Regions from separate parts of the Streptomyces sp. NPDC002156 genome, predicted to be linked through region 1. Evidence: riboswitches for the same ligand, from Rfam matches in the RefSeq annotation. Region 1 holds a riboswitch; the other holds the start of a gene.
The links. A riboswitch is a leader RNA that binds a small molecule or an ion and turns the genes downstream of it on or off. The one in region 1 is predicted to bind cobalamin.
Positions count from the first base shown of each region.

Region 2: another riboswitch for cobalamin. It lies ahead of ACWCRB_RS19700 (CbtB domain-containing protein); the one in region 1 lies ahead of metE (5-methyltetrahydropteroyltriglutamate--homocysteine S-methyltransferase).

Region 1 covers NZ_JBSFDA010000004.1:26,117-33,178, reverse strand. Annotated here, with positions in the region: gene ACWCRB_RS03230 (MFS transporter) at 1-356, opposite strand, end outside; gene ACWCRB_RS03225 (copper chaperone PCu(A)C) at 782-1,306, opposite strand; gene ACWCRB_RS03220 (heavy metal translocating P-type ATPase) at 1,303-3,564, opposite strand; gene ACWCRB_RS03215 (hypothetical protein) at 3,564-3,818, opposite strand; cobalamin riboswitch at 3,972-4,194, shown strand; gene metE (5-methyltetrahydropteroyltriglutamate--homocysteine S-methyltransferase) at 4,347-6,665, shown strand; gene ACWCRB_RS03205 (hypothetical protein) at 6,913-7,062, opposite strand, start outside.
Region 2 covers NZ_JBSFDA010000044.1:12,660-19,721, reverse strand. Annotated here, with positions in the region: gene paaA (1,2-phenylacetyl-CoA epoxidase subunit PaaA) at 1-533, shown strand, start outside; gene paaB (1,2-phenylacetyl-CoA epoxidase subunit PaaB) at 530-838, shown strand; gene paaC (1,2-phenylacetyl-CoA epoxidase subunit PaaC) at 849-1,676, shown strand; gene paaD (1,2-phenylacetyl-CoA epoxidase subunit PaaD) at 1,670-2,176, shown strand; gene paaE (1,2-phenylacetyl-CoA epoxidase subunit PaaE) at 2,176-3,285, shown strand; gene ACWCRB_RS19710 (ferredoxin) at 3,339-3,761, shown strand; gene ACWCRB_RS19705 (histidine phosphatase family protein) at 3,786-4,379, opposite strand; cobalamin riboswitch at 4,515-4,647, shown strand; gene ACWCRB_RS19700 (CbtB domain-containing protein) at 4,685-4,906, shown strand; gene ACWCRB_RS19695 (CbtA family protein) at 4,932-5,708, shown strand; gene ACWCRB_RS19690 (acyl-CoA dehydrogenase family protein) at 5,867-7,045, shown strand.

The DNA of each region.
Region 1 (7,062 bases):
CCGCCGATGCCCTGGACCGCCCTGACGGCGACCAGGAGGCCGGGCGTCTGGGACAGTCCGCCCACCAGGGACGACCCCGCGTACAGCAGCGCCGCCAGGACGAACATACGGCGTCGTCCGAGCAGGTCCGCCGCTCGGCCGCCCAGCAGCAGGAAACCTCCGGTGGCCACGACGTAGGCGCTCACCACCCACTGCAGGTCGTGGTCGGAGAACCCCAGTCCGGCGCCGATGTCGGGCAGGGCGACATACACGATGTTGTAGTCGAGCGAGATGACCAGCTGCGCCGATGCCAGAACGAGCAGAGGAAGACCGAGCGGCTTTCGGAGCGAGGCCTTTTCCGGATCTGTCGCGGACATCATCGATCACCTCCTCGGGAGCACAGAATTCGGAATTCCGGGTGACGGAATTCAACAGGTCGATAATTTCGAGTCACCGTAGCAGCACGGATCGGGCTTGGGAATGCCCAACTTCTCGACGCACTACGGGCGTTCACGATAATTCAGGGCAGCACTGAAATCCGACAGTCGGCGACCACCGAATGGCGACTGACGAAAAGCGGACTTCAGGAATACCGGGCAAAGTCGCGGCTATTTTCCGGGCATTGTCCAGAACCTTCCTCTTGCACACGGTGGCCGGCGGGTGACAGGACGCCCTGCCGAACCAGTAGTCGGCCGCGAGCGGGTTCGAGTTCCCGCGTCCACGGCCCATTTTCCTTTGCTGCGACGGCACTTGACGGGAACCAGCCAGGACCGTGGGCGAACATTGAGGCCGGGAACCGGAGTTACGCCCCGTCCTCGCCCGGGCGGACCACCACCGCCAGCGTCCTCACCGCTCCGCTGTGCTCGAAGTGCAGGGTGAAGGAGACGAGGTCACCGGGTTGCCAGCCGGCCCTGACCGGCACGATCACGTCGAGGCCGTCCGGGGACATGGCGAGGCGGTCTCCGGCGGGGATCTCGGCCGAGGTCACCGTCTCCGCGGAAGCGGTGCGCGCGCCGGTCATCAGGTGGCGGCTGAGGGTGAGGGCCCCCTTCCCGACCCCGGCGGACGTCACCTTCAGCAACCGGTCGGCCGATCCCCCGCTGTTGACGATCCGGAAGAAGGCCGCCGTCTCCGGGGTGTCTCCGGTGGGCAGGAACATCCGGCCCTCGGTGACCGCGACGCGCGGCGGGGTGCCGGCGTTGCCGTACGCCGTCCAGGTGCTCAGACCGCCGAGGGCGAGGCCGCACACGCCGACGGGCGCGAGCGCGGCGAGCAGGGCGTCGGTGAGCCGACGGCGCGTCGGCCGCCAAGGGGATCGGTCGCTCATGGGGTGTGTCTCCGGGAGGCGGGTGAGGGCTGCCAGGCGCGCAGCCGCAGGCTGTTGGCGACGACGAGCACCGAGCTGGCGGACATGGCGGCCGCGGCGAGCATCGGGTTGAGCAGACCGACCATGGCCAGCGGGACGGTGACGACGTTGTAGCCGAAGGCCCACACCAGGTTGACGCGGATCGTGCCCAGCGTGCGCCGGGCGAGCCGGACCGCGTCCGCGAGGGCCTCGATGTCTCCGCGCACCAGCGTGACGTCGGCGGCCCCGATGGCGACGTCCGTACCGCTGCCCATCGCGATCCCGAGGTCGGCGCCGGCCAGCGCGGCGGCGTCGTTCACGCCGTCCCCGACGACCGCGACCCGGTAGCCCTGTTCCTGGAGGTCCAGGACGAGTTCGGCCTTGCCCTCGGGTGTGAGGCGGGTGTGCACCTCGTCGATGCCCAGGGCGGACGCGACGGCACGGGCGGGCGCCTCGCGGTCGCCGGTGGCGAGCACGGGGTGCACACCGAGGCGCCGCAACCGTTCGACGGCACGGTAGCTGCCGGGTCGTACGACGTCACCGATCTCGATCAGCGCCTCGGACGTACCGTCCACCCGGACCAGCACGGGGGTGTGGGCGGCGGCTTCGGCCACGGCCAGAGCATCGGCGAGCGCGGCGGGCAACTCGTCGTCCGGCGCGAGGACTTCGACCAGCCGGTCCTCGACCCGGCCGCGGACACCCCGCCCCGGCAGGGCACCGAAGTCACTCACCTCCGGCAGCCATTGCTCACCCGACTCCCGCCGGGAGTACGCGGTGACAGCCCGGCCCAGCGGGTGTTCCGAGCCCGACTCGACGGCCCCCGCCAGGCGCAGCAACTCGTCGCGTCCGAGCCCGTCCGGTACGGCGGTGACCCGGGCGACGGTCATGTGTCCCGAGGTCAGCGTGCCGGTCTTGTCGAGGACGACGGCGTCGATGTGCTGAAGCCCCTCCAGCGCCTGCGGACCGGTGACGAGGACACCCAGCTGAGCGCCCCGGCCGGTCGCGGCCATCAGCGCGGTCGGGGTCGCGAGGCCCAGCGCGCACGGGCAGGCCACGACCAGGACGGCCACGCACGCGGTGATCGCCGCCTGCGGATCGGCCCCGGCGCCCAGCCAGAACCCGAGCACGGTCGCGGCCAGCGCCAGCACGACGGGCACGAAGACACCGGCCACCGTGTCGGCCAGCCGCTGGGCACGCGCCTTGCCGGCCTGAGCCTCTGTCACCAGCCGGGTGATGCGGGCGAGTTGGGTGTCGGCGCCGACGGCCGTTGCGCGTACGAGCAGCAGCCCGCCCGCGTTGACGGCACCGCCGACCACGGCCGAGCCGGGCCCGACCTCGACCGGTTCGCTCTCCCCCGTGACCAGGGACAGGTCCACGGCCGAACTTCCCTCGGCCACCTCGCCGTCGGTGGCGACCCGCTCCCCCGGCCGCACGACGAAGACCTGACTGACCGTCAACTCCTCGATGGGGACGAGCCGTTCGGAGCCGCCGTCCTCCCGGACCGACACCTCCTTGGCGGCGAGCCTGGCCAGCGACCGCAGTGCCGCCCCGGTCCCGTGCCGGGCCCGCGCCTCCAGGAAGCGGCCCGCGAGCACGAACAGCGGTACGCCGACAGCCGCTTCGAGGTAGATGTGGGCGACGCCGTCGGAGGCGGACGGCAGGAGCGTGAACGGCATCCGCATGCCGGGGGCGCCGGCACCACCGAGGAAGAGCGCGTACGCCGACCAGGCGAAGGACGCCACGACGCCCAGCGAGACCAGGGTGTCCATGGTCGCGGCGGAGTGCCGCAGTCCCCGTACCGCCCGCTCGTGGAAGGGCCAGGCGCCCCACACGGCGACGGGCGCGGCCAGTACGAAGCACAGCCACTGCCAGTTGCTGAACTGGAGCGCGGGCACCATCGACAGGACCAGCACGGGCACCGCGAGCAGGGCCGTCACGGCCAGCCGGTCCCGTTCGCGCGTCGTCTCCTCTGGCTCACCGTCGTCCGTGGCCTGCCGTTTCCTGGGCGGTTCGGGGAGGGCGGCCGTGTAGCCGGCCTTCTCCACGGTCGCGACGAGTTCGTCGGGGCTGACGTCCGCAGGGTGGCTCACCCGGGCCCGCCCGGTGGCGAGATTCACGGTGGCCGTGACGCCGTCCAGCCTGCCGAGCTTCTTCTCGACGCGGGTGACGCAGGCCGCGCAGGTCATGCCGCCGACGGTCAGATCGGTGGTCACCAGGACGGTCGTGGGTTCGGCACCCATCAGTTGCCTCCTCCGCTCATGTCCATGTCGCCCATGTCGTCCAGGTCGTCGATCTCGCCGGTACCGCCGCCGCCCGTGCCTGTGCCGGTGTCATGCATGCCGGGCGCGACGGGTCCGGAGGCGGTCCCGGCGGCGTAGGACACCGTGAAGATCAGGGCCAGCAGCAGGAGGAAGCCGCAGAGTGCGGGCGGGGGCGCCGCTCTCCGCAGGACCGCACCCGCACTGGATAAGGAGGATTGCCGGGACTCGTCCATCAACCGCGTCTCCAAGTCACGTCGTACGACGTCGCTCGGATCGCGCCGTACCGGTTGAGTAGTCGGACCGGATGTGGGCCGGGTTCCGGGGCAGCCGTATGGTGCACGTCACATATGCCGGACGTGATCCACCGCGCCCGGGTGCTGCCCCTTAGGCTGGTCCGTGCAGCTGGTTCGCCCCGTCCGCCAGGCGGGATGCGTCGTAAGAGGGAACCCGGTGGGAATCCGGGACTGCCCCGCAGCGGTGAGCGAGAACGACCGCCGTCATACGCACTGGATCCGGTGAACAGGGTCTGGGAAGCGACGGCCAGTAGGTGTCCTCCGGTCGGAGGGCGTGCTCGCGAGTCCGAAGACCTGCCCGTTGCCCGCGTACGAAGCACTCGTGCGCGGACATCCCGGTGACCTCGTGGGCGGGTCGGCGTACATATCCGGTGGGACGGCCGTCGTGCGTCCGCCCGGTGTGTCGTTCCCTTCGCGCCCTCGTCCCGTCCCGGGATCCCAGGGAGATATCTCGCGAAGGAGATTTCCGTGACAGCGAAGTCCGCAGCCGCGGCAGCACGGTCCACCGTGTACGGCTACCCCCGTCAGGGCCCGAACCGGGAACTGAAGAAGGCCATCGAGGGCTACTGGAAGGGCCGTTCCGGCGCCGACGCCCTCCGCACCACCGCGACCGAGCTGCGCGCCACCAACTGGCGCCGGCTCGCCGACGCCGGCATCGACGAGGTCCCGACCGGCGACTTCTCGTACTACGACCACGTCCTCGACACGACCGTGATGGTCGGCGCGATCCCGGAACGCCACCGCGCGGCCGTCGAGGCCGACGCGCTGGACGGCTACTTCGCGATGGCGCGGGGCACGCAGGACGTGGCGCCGCTGGAGATGACCAAGTGGTTCGACACCAACTACCACTATCTCGTCCCGGAGTTGGGCCCGGGCACGGTCTTCACGACCGACTCGGCCAAGCAGGTCACCGAGCTGGGCGAGGCCCTGGCGCTGGGCCTCGCCGCCCGCCCCGTCCTCGTGGGTCCCGTCACCTATCTGCTGCTGGCCAAGCCCGCGCCCGGTGTCGCCGCCGGCTTCGACCCGCTGACGCTCCTGGACCGGCTGCTGCCGGTGTACGCCGAGGTCCTCGCCGATCTGCGGGCGGCGGGCGCCGAGTGGGTGCAACTCGATGAGCCGGCTCTGGTCCAGGACCGCACTCCGGCCGAGCTGAACGCCGCCGCCCGCGCCTACCGTGACCTCTGTGGGCTCACCGACCGGCCGAAGCTGCTGGTCGCGTCCTACTTCGACCGGCTCGGCGACGCCCTGCCCGTCCTGGCCAAGGCGCCCGTCGACGGACTCGCGCTGGACTTCACCGACGCCGCGGCCGCCAACCTCGACACCCTCGCGGCCGTGGGCGGGCTACCCGGCAAGCGTCTGATCGCCGGGGTCGTCAACGGCCGCAACATCTGGGTCAACGACCTGGAGAAGTCGCTGTCGACGCTGGGCACCCTGCTCGGCCTGGCCGACCGGGTCGACGTGTCGGCGTCCTGCTCCCTCCTCCACGTGCCGCTCGACACGGCCCTGGAGCAGGACATCGATCCGCAGATCCTGCGCTGGCTGGCCTTCGCGCGGCAGAAGACCGCCGAGATCGTCGCCCTCGCCAAGGGCCTCTCCCAGGGCACCGACGCGATCACCGGCGAACTGGCCGCCAACCGCGCTGACTTGGCCGCCCGGGCCACCTCGCCGATCACCCGCGACCCCGCCGTACGGGCCCGTACGGCCGCCGTCACGGACGCCCACGCCCGCCGCTCACAGCCCTACGGCGAGCGTGCCAGGACCCAACGCGCGCACCTGCGCCTGCCGTTGCTGCCGACCACCACCATCGGCTCCTTCCCGCAGACCGGCGAACTGCGCACCGCCCGCGCCGACTTGAGGACGGGCCGGATCGACCAGGCGGCGTACGAGGATCGCATCAGGACGGAGATCGGCGAGGTGATCGCCTTCCAGGAGAAGACCGGCATCGACGTCCTCGTCCACGGCGAACCCGAACGCAACGACATGGTCCAGTACTTCGCCGAGCAACTGACGGGGTACCTCGCGACGCGGCACGGCTGGGTGCAGTCCTACGGCACCCGCTATGTCCGCCCGCCGATCCTGGCCGGCGACATCTCCCGCCCCGAACCGATGACGGTGCGCTGGACGACGTACGCCCAGTCCCTCACCTCACGCCCGGTCAAGGGCATGCTCACCGGGCCGGTCACCATGCTGGCCTGGTCCTTCGTCCGCGACGACCAGCCTCTCGGCGACACCGCCCGCCAGGTCGCCCTCGCCCTGCGTGACGAGGTCAACGACCTTGAGGCAGCCGGGACTTCGGTCATCCAGGTGGATGAGCCCGCCCTGCGCGAGACGCTGCCGCTGCGGGCCGCCGACCATTCCGCCTACCTGGTCTGGGCCACGGAGGCGTTCCGGCTGAGCACCGGCGGTGTCCGGCCGGGCACCCAGATCCACACGCACATGTGCTACGCCGAGTTCGGCGACATCGTCCAGGCGATCGACGACCTGGACGCCGACGTCATCAGCTTGGAAGCCGCCCGCTCCCACATGCAGGTCGCCCGCGAACTCGCCGCCCACGGCTACCCGCGCGAGGCCGGACCCGGCGTCTACGACATCCACTCCCCGCGCGTCCCGAGCACCGAGGAGGCCGCCGACCTGCTCCGCACCGGCCTCAAGGCGATCCCAGCCGAGCGCCTCTGGGTCAACCCCGACTGCGGCCTGAAGACCCGCGGCTGGCCCGAGACCCGCGCGTCGCTGGAACACCTGGTCGCGGCAGCCCGCACGGTCCGTGAGGAACTCTCCGCGCCCTGACGGCAGGCGCCCTAGGCCGGGGAAGGGCTGCGGGCGGGGGAGCATCTCTGTTCCTCCTCCCCTGTGGTCCTCCCCCGGCACCGGCATCGCGGAAGACGGGCCCATCGAGTTCATGCCGCCGCGCAGTGCGGCGGCCGAGGCCAGGCTCTGGACGGCGATCCGGCGCCTGGAGGCCCTGTCGCCCACGTTCGTCGTGATCCGCTTCCGACCGCGTGGCTGCCAGCGGCCCGTCGTAGCGTCCCGGCAGTCACAGCCCGTCCTGCGGAGCGGAAGGTGGTGCCGGGCGCCGGCTCGGCTCGGGTCCGGCGGCACCGGCCGTGGGGGTCTGCCAGGCCTGGAGCAGACGACACAGGCGACGAGCCGGTGTCTCGCTGGGGACGAAGAGTACTGCCGCCAC
Region 2 (7,062 bases), on a different contig from region 1:
GCCGCAGTTCGTACGGGCCCTACGCGCGCGCGATGGTGCGCATCTGCAAGGAGGAGTCCTTCCACCAGCGGCAGGGCTACGAGCTGCTGATGACGATGATGCGCGGTACGGAGGCACAGCGGGAGATGGTCCAGGACGCCGTCGACCGCTGGTGGTGGCCCTCCCTGATGATGTTCGGCCCGCCCGACGACGCCTCGCCCAACTCCGCGCAGTCCATGGCCTGGAAGATCAAGCGGCACACCAACGACGAACTGCGCCAGCGCTTCGTCGACATGACCGTCCCGCAGGCCGACAAGCTCGGCGTGACCCTGCCCGACCCGGAACTGCGCTGGAACGAGGAGCGCGGACACCACGACTTCGGCACCCCGGACTGGGACGAGCTGATGCGCGTCATCAAGGGCGGCGGCCCCTGCAACACGGAACGGGTCGCGCGGCGCCGGACCGCACACGAGGACGGCGCCTGGGTCCGTGAGGCGGCCACCGCGCACGCCGCCAAGCAGCGCGCGCGGACCGCGAAGGAGGCAGTGGCATGAGCGAGGGGACGTCTTCGAACTCTTCGAACGAGTGGCCGCTGTACGAGGTGTTCGTGCGCGGCAAGCGCGGCCTGAACCACGTCCACGTGGGCTCGCTGCACGCGGCCGACGACCGGATGGCACTCACCCACGCGCGGGACCTGTACACGCGGCGCAACGAAGGCGTGAGCATCTGGGTGGTGCGCTCCGAGCACATAGCCGCCTCCTCGCGCGACGAGAAGGACCCGTTCTTCGCCCCCAGCGCCGACAAGGTCTACCGCCACCCGACCTTCTACGACATCCCCGACGACGTCCCGCACATCTGAAGGAGAGGGCATGAGTGACGACCACGTCTACATGACCCTCGCGGAGGGGCACGACGACGACACCCGCTGGGCCTATGGCACCGGCTTCGAGGACCCCCTGCACGGGGTCGACACCACCGTGCCCGAGGGCGTCGACCGCGGCGAACTGGCCGCCCTCTGCCTGGTGTTGGCCGACGACGCCCTGGTCTCGGCCCAGCGACTCGGCGAGTGGGTGACCCGAGCCCCCGAACTGGAGGAGGAGGTGGCCCTGGCCAACATCGGCCTCGACCTCCTCGGCCAGGCGCGCCTGCTCTACTCCCGGGCCGGCCAGGTCGACGGCACAGGCCGCGGCGAGGACGCCTACGCCTACTTCCGGGACGCCGACGAGTTCCGCAACGTACGCCTGGCCGAGCTCCCGGGCGGGGACTTCGCGTTCTCGATCGTGCGACTGCTGGTGCTCTCCAGCTGGCGGCTCGCGCACTTCGAGCGGCTGGCGTCGCACCCCGACCCCGTGCTCGCGGCCATCGCCGCGAAGGGCGCGAAGGAGCTGGCCTACCACCGGCAGTACGCCGCCGAGTGGGCGGTGCGCCTGGGGGACGGCACGGACGAGTCGCATCGGCGGATCCGCCGGGCCCAGGAGCAGGTCGCCCCGTACCTGGGTGAGTTGTTCACGGCGTACGACGTACGGGACGAGGTCGTCGTCGTCCTGCGTCAGGTCACCGACGCCGCCGGACTGCCCATGCCGGTGTACCGGCCGCTGCCCGGATCGGGCCGCGGCGGCGAGCACACCGAGCATCTCGCCCCGCTCCTTGCCGAGTTGCAGAGCGTGGCCCGCGCCCACCCGGAGGCGACATGGTGAGCACCCTGCTCGATGCCCGGCGCGCTCGGCGGATCGCCGCCCAGGTGCCGGACCCCGAGTTGCCCATGCTCACCCTGGCCGACCTGGGCGTTCTGCGGGGCGTCGAACTGACCGAGGACGGCACGGTCGTCGCGAGCCTGACGCCGACCTACTCCGGCTGCCCGGCGATGGCCGAGATGCGCGCCGCCGTCGCCGCCCGGCTACGGGCAGCGGGGTACGCGCGCGTGGAGATCCGTACCGTCCTCGATCCGCCCTGGACCAGCGACTGGATCACCCCGGCGGGCCGCCGCAAGCTCACCGAGCACGGCATCGCCCCGCCCGGCGCCGCACCCCACGGCCCGGTCGCCCTCTCGCTGCTGCCCACCCGCCGCACAGTGCCCTGCCCCCGCTGCGGCTCGGCGGACACGGAGGAGACCTCCCGGTTCGCCGCCACGTCCTGCAAGGCCCTGTGGCGCTGCCGCGCCTGCCGCGAGCCGTTCGAGTACGTCAAGGAGATCTGATGGCCGCGACCGTCTCCCCGGTCACCGTCCCGGCGGCAACAGCCCGTCGCCGCCCGGTCTTTCACGCCCTGAAGGTCACCCACGTACGACGGCTGTGCGCGGACGCCGTCACCGTCGGCTTCGAGGTGCCGGACGGCCTGGCCGCCGAGTACGCCTTCGCGCCCGGGCAGTCGCTCACCCTGCGCCGGGAGTTCGAGGGGCACGAGGAGCGGCGGTCGTACTCGATCTGCTCGCCGGCCGGCGAGCAGCCGCGCATCGGCGTACGGGTGGTGCCCGGCGGCCTGTTCTCGTCCTGGCTGGTCGACGAGGTGCGCCCCGGTGACGTGCTCGACGTGATGACCCCGACCGGCGCCTTCACCCCCGACCTGACCGCACCCGGCCGCCATGTCCTGATCGCGGCGGGCTCCGGCATCACCCCGATGATGTCGATCGCCGAGTCGATCCTGGCCGCCGACGACCGCTCACAGGTCACCCTCCTGTACGGCAACCGGCGTACGGACACCGTGATGTTCGCCGACGAACTCGCGGACCTGAAGGACCTGTACCGTACGCGCTTCCAGCTGGGGCACGTACTGTCGCGCGAACCGCGCGAGGCCGAGCTGTTCTCCGGCCGCCTGGACGCCGAACGGCTCACCGCGCTGCTCTCCGGCCTTGTCGACGTGCCCGGCACCGACCACTGGTGGCTGTGCGGACCGCACGGCATGGTCCGCGACGCCCAGCAACTGCTGGCCGAGTTGGGCGTGCCCGCGGGCCGCGTCCACCAGGAGCTCTTCTACGCCGACGATCAGCCGCTCCACGAGGTCCAGCACACGGACGCTGCGGTGGAGGGTCCGGTGAGCCGGGTCACGATCACCCTCGACGGCCGCTCCACGACGACCGCGCTGTCCCGGGAGACGACCGTCCTGGACGGGGCCGCCCGCACCCGCCCCGACCTGCCGTTCGCCTGCAAGGGCGGCGTCTGCGGCACCTGCCGGGCCCTGGTCACCTCGGGCGAGGCGGACATGCGCCGCAACTATGCCCTGGAACCCGCCGAGGTCGCCGCGGGCTACGTCCTGACCTGCCAGTCGTTCCCCGTCTCGGAGACCCTGACCGTCGACTACGACACCTGACCCGGAAGGGCATGGCCGGGTTTGTCGGGGCCGGTTGCGGCAACCCGATCGAAGTGACCCCTACGACTACGCATACGTCTTCGCCTTCGCAAGAGGAACTCTTCCGGTTCCTGGAGGACCGGTTCGTCTGCGCCCAGGCATGCACCGAGTGCGCACGGGCGGCCGCACTGCGCGCGAGCTACGTCGACCCGGACGGATCCGCCGACGACGCCCTCGCACGCCGCAAGGGCATCCTGTGCGCTGAAGTGTGCGACGCGACCTGCCGCCTGCTCTCCGAACAGGCACCCCAGGACGAGGCCGCGCTCCGCGTCCAACTGGATTGGTGCCGCACGGTCTGCCTGGAGACCGCCCAGATCCTCGACGACCACCTCGGAGCCGAGGACGCGTCGAAGGCATGCCGCGAGTGCGCACAGGCGTGCGCGGACTTCATCCGGACGCTGGGGACGCCGGGGGCCGTGCGCGACGGTGGCGCCTGAGAGAGCCCTCGTCCGGCACTCCCGCTACTCCTCGTACTCCCCGTGCGGCGCCCCGAGCCGCCACCCCACCCGTACGTTCCAGCGCCCCGCCCGACCACTCAACTCCGTTGCCGTCAACGGCGGAACGTCGATCCGCCAGAACGCCGACCCGGGCGCCCCCAGCACCCGTACCGTCACCGCCCGTACGACCTCCGGCTCGACGACCGCGACGGAGCGGCCCGCGACCTGGGCCGCCGTGTCGTCCAGCCAGCGTGCGACCCGGTCGCACAGCGCGTGGACCGACTCGCCGCCGTGCGGGGCCGACTGGGGGTCCGTCAGCCACTGGGCCAGCGCCTCGGGTTCCTTCTCCGTCACCTCGGTGAGGGTCGCACCGCGCCAGCGTCCCGCGTCCAGGCCGGCCGGGCCGGGGACGGACACGGAGTCGAGGCCCAGTGCCCGAGCCGTCTCCCGGCAGCGCGCGGTGGGGGAGACCCAGACCCGGGAGACCGGCGGCAGCGTCCCCGCCGCCGCCCGGGCGAGCCGCAGGCCCGACTCGTCCAGGGAACAGTCGTCGTCGAACCGGGCCTCCCGCAGGGCCGCGCTGATCGCCGGTGAGATCAACATCACTCGGCTCGTCATCCAATCGCTCCCGCGCTGCTCATTCCCGCCCCAATGTCGTTGTCATGTACGGAATTTGAGGCAGCGTACGGCGCACCGGAGCGCCGTACGCCGTCCCATGCGCCCTTGGCCGGATCCCCGCTTCGCGGTACGTTCTCGTCGATATTGACGACAGTTCGACGGAAGCCGGTGGGAATCCGGCACGGTCGCGCCACTGTAAGCCCCGTACGCACCCTGCCCGGTGCGGTCCGGGGGCAAGTCAGACCCGTGGCTGTCGTCCTCCGCACCACCGATACGGGACGCGAGTTCCCCCAGGAGGTCCTGTCATGGCACAGTCCGCCGTTCAGCCGACCGCTGCCCCCACCGCCGTACCCGCGAAGCTGCCGATCGGGGCGATCGCCCCCTGGGCGGTCTTCTTCGGCGTACTGATGCTGGTACTGCTCTACTTCGTCGGCGCCGAACAGGGCGCCACCTCCCTGGTGTCCGGCGAGGGCGTGCACGAATGGGTGCACGACGCCCGTCACCTCCTCGGCTTCCCCTGCCACTGACGACGACAGGGAAACGTACGAGCCGATGAACTCCACCACTGTCAGAAACCTCCTGGTCCGCGGCATGCTCGCGGGCCTTGTCGCGGGCGCGCTCGCCTGGGTCGTCGCCTACCTCCTGGCCGAGCCGCTCGTCGACGACGCCATCGCCTTCGAGGAGGCGCATGCCGCGCACGAGCACGGCGGCGAGGAACTCGTCTCCCGCGCCCTGCAGTCCACCGCGGGCCTGGGCACCGGTGTCCTCGTCTACGGCGTCGCGTTCGGCGGGATCGCCGCCCTCGCGTACTGCTTCGCGCTCGGCCGGGTCGGCCGCTTCGGGCCGCGCGCGACCGCGCTGCTCCTCGCGGGGGCCGGGCTGCTCGCCGTGTACGTCGTGCCGTTCCTCAAGTACCCCGCCAACCCGCCCGCCGTCGGCGACGAGAACACCCTCAACCAGCGCACCGCGCTGTTCTTCCTGATGGTCGCGCTGAGCGTGCTGCTGGCCGTCGGCGCGGTGATCCTGGGCAAGCGGCTCGCGCCGAGCCTGGGCAACTGGAACGCGACCCTCGCCGCGGGCGCCTTCTTCGTCCTGGCCGTCGGACTCGCGTACGCGTTCCTCCCGTCGTTCACCAACGAGGTCCCGGAAGGCTTCTCCGCGAGCCTGCTGTGGCAGTACCGCGTGGCGACCCTCGCCATCCAGACGACCATGTGGACCGCGTTCGGCCTGGTCTTCGGCCTGCTGGCGGAACGGCTGCTGGTGCCGAGGGCGACGGCGGCCGTCGGCGCGAGCGGCGCTGAGTCGCAGGCAACTCCTGTGGCGCACTGAGCAGTTCGCGGCTCCAGCCGTGAGGGGGTCCCGGACGTCCGGGACCCCCTCAGGCATGTGTGCACCCACCCGTACGCGCACCGCCATTCCCAATTTCTGGAACACGTTCTACCGTGTGCGCCGACAGGTCCGGCCCAGGGGAGCCAGCAGGAGGCGCCGTGCATCTCGAATACACGCCCGAGCAGCAGCGACTGCGCACCGAACTCCGTGCCTACTTCGCCGAGTTGGTGCCGGACCGCGCCTACTCGCGGTTCGGCGACCCGGCCGCCCAGAAGCGCTTCTACCGCGACACCATCCGCCGCCTCGGCGCCGACCGCTGGCTCGGCGTCGGCTGGCCGCAGGAGTACGGGGGACGCGGGCTGACCCCGATGGAACAGTTCATCTTCTTCGACGAGGCCGCCCAGGCGGGCGTACCGCTGCCGCTCATGGCGCTCAACACCGTCGGACCGACGATCATGCGGTACGGCAGTGACGAGCAGAAGACGTACTTCCTGCCGAAGATCCTGGCCGGTGAGATCGACTTCGCGATCGGCTACAGCGAGCCGGAGGCGGGCACCGACCTGGCCGCCCTGAAGACGCGCGCGGTACGGGACGGCGACGAGTACGTCGTCAACGGCCAGAAGATCTGGACGACGAACGGCGACACGGCGGACTGGGTGTGGCTCGCCGTCCGTACGGACCCGGACGCCCCGCCGCACAAGGGCATCACCATGCTCCTGATGCCGACCACCGACCCCGGCTACTCCTGCACCCTCATCCGCACCCTCGCCTCGCACGACACCACCGCCAGCTACTACGAGAACGTCCGCGTCCCCGTCGCCCACCGCGTCGGCGAGGAGAACCAGGGCTGGCGGCTGATCACCAACCAGCTCAACCACGAACGCGTCACCCTCGCCGCACACGGCACCATGGCCATCCGCTCGCTGCACGACGTACAGCGCTGGGCGATGGAGACGAAACTCGCCGACGGCCGCCGAGTCATCGACCTGCCCTGGGTGCGCCGCCGCCTCGCCCAGACCCACACCAGGCTCGACGCGATGAAACTCCTCAACTGGCAGATGGTGAACGCCGTCCAGGAAGGCACCCTCACCCCGCAGGACGCCTCCGCGGTCAAGGTGTACGGCTCCGAGGCCCGCCGCGAGGCCTACGCCTGGCTCCTGGAGATCGTCGCCGCCCCGGGCGCGCTGAAGGAGGGCTCGGCCGGCGAGATCCTCCACGGCGAACTGGAACGCGGCTACCGCTCGGCGGTGATCTTCACCTTCGGGGGCGGCAACAACGAGATCCAGCGGGAGATCATCTCGTGGATCGGGCTGGGGATGCCCAGGGTGCGCCGCTGACGGCGGCGAGAAGAACC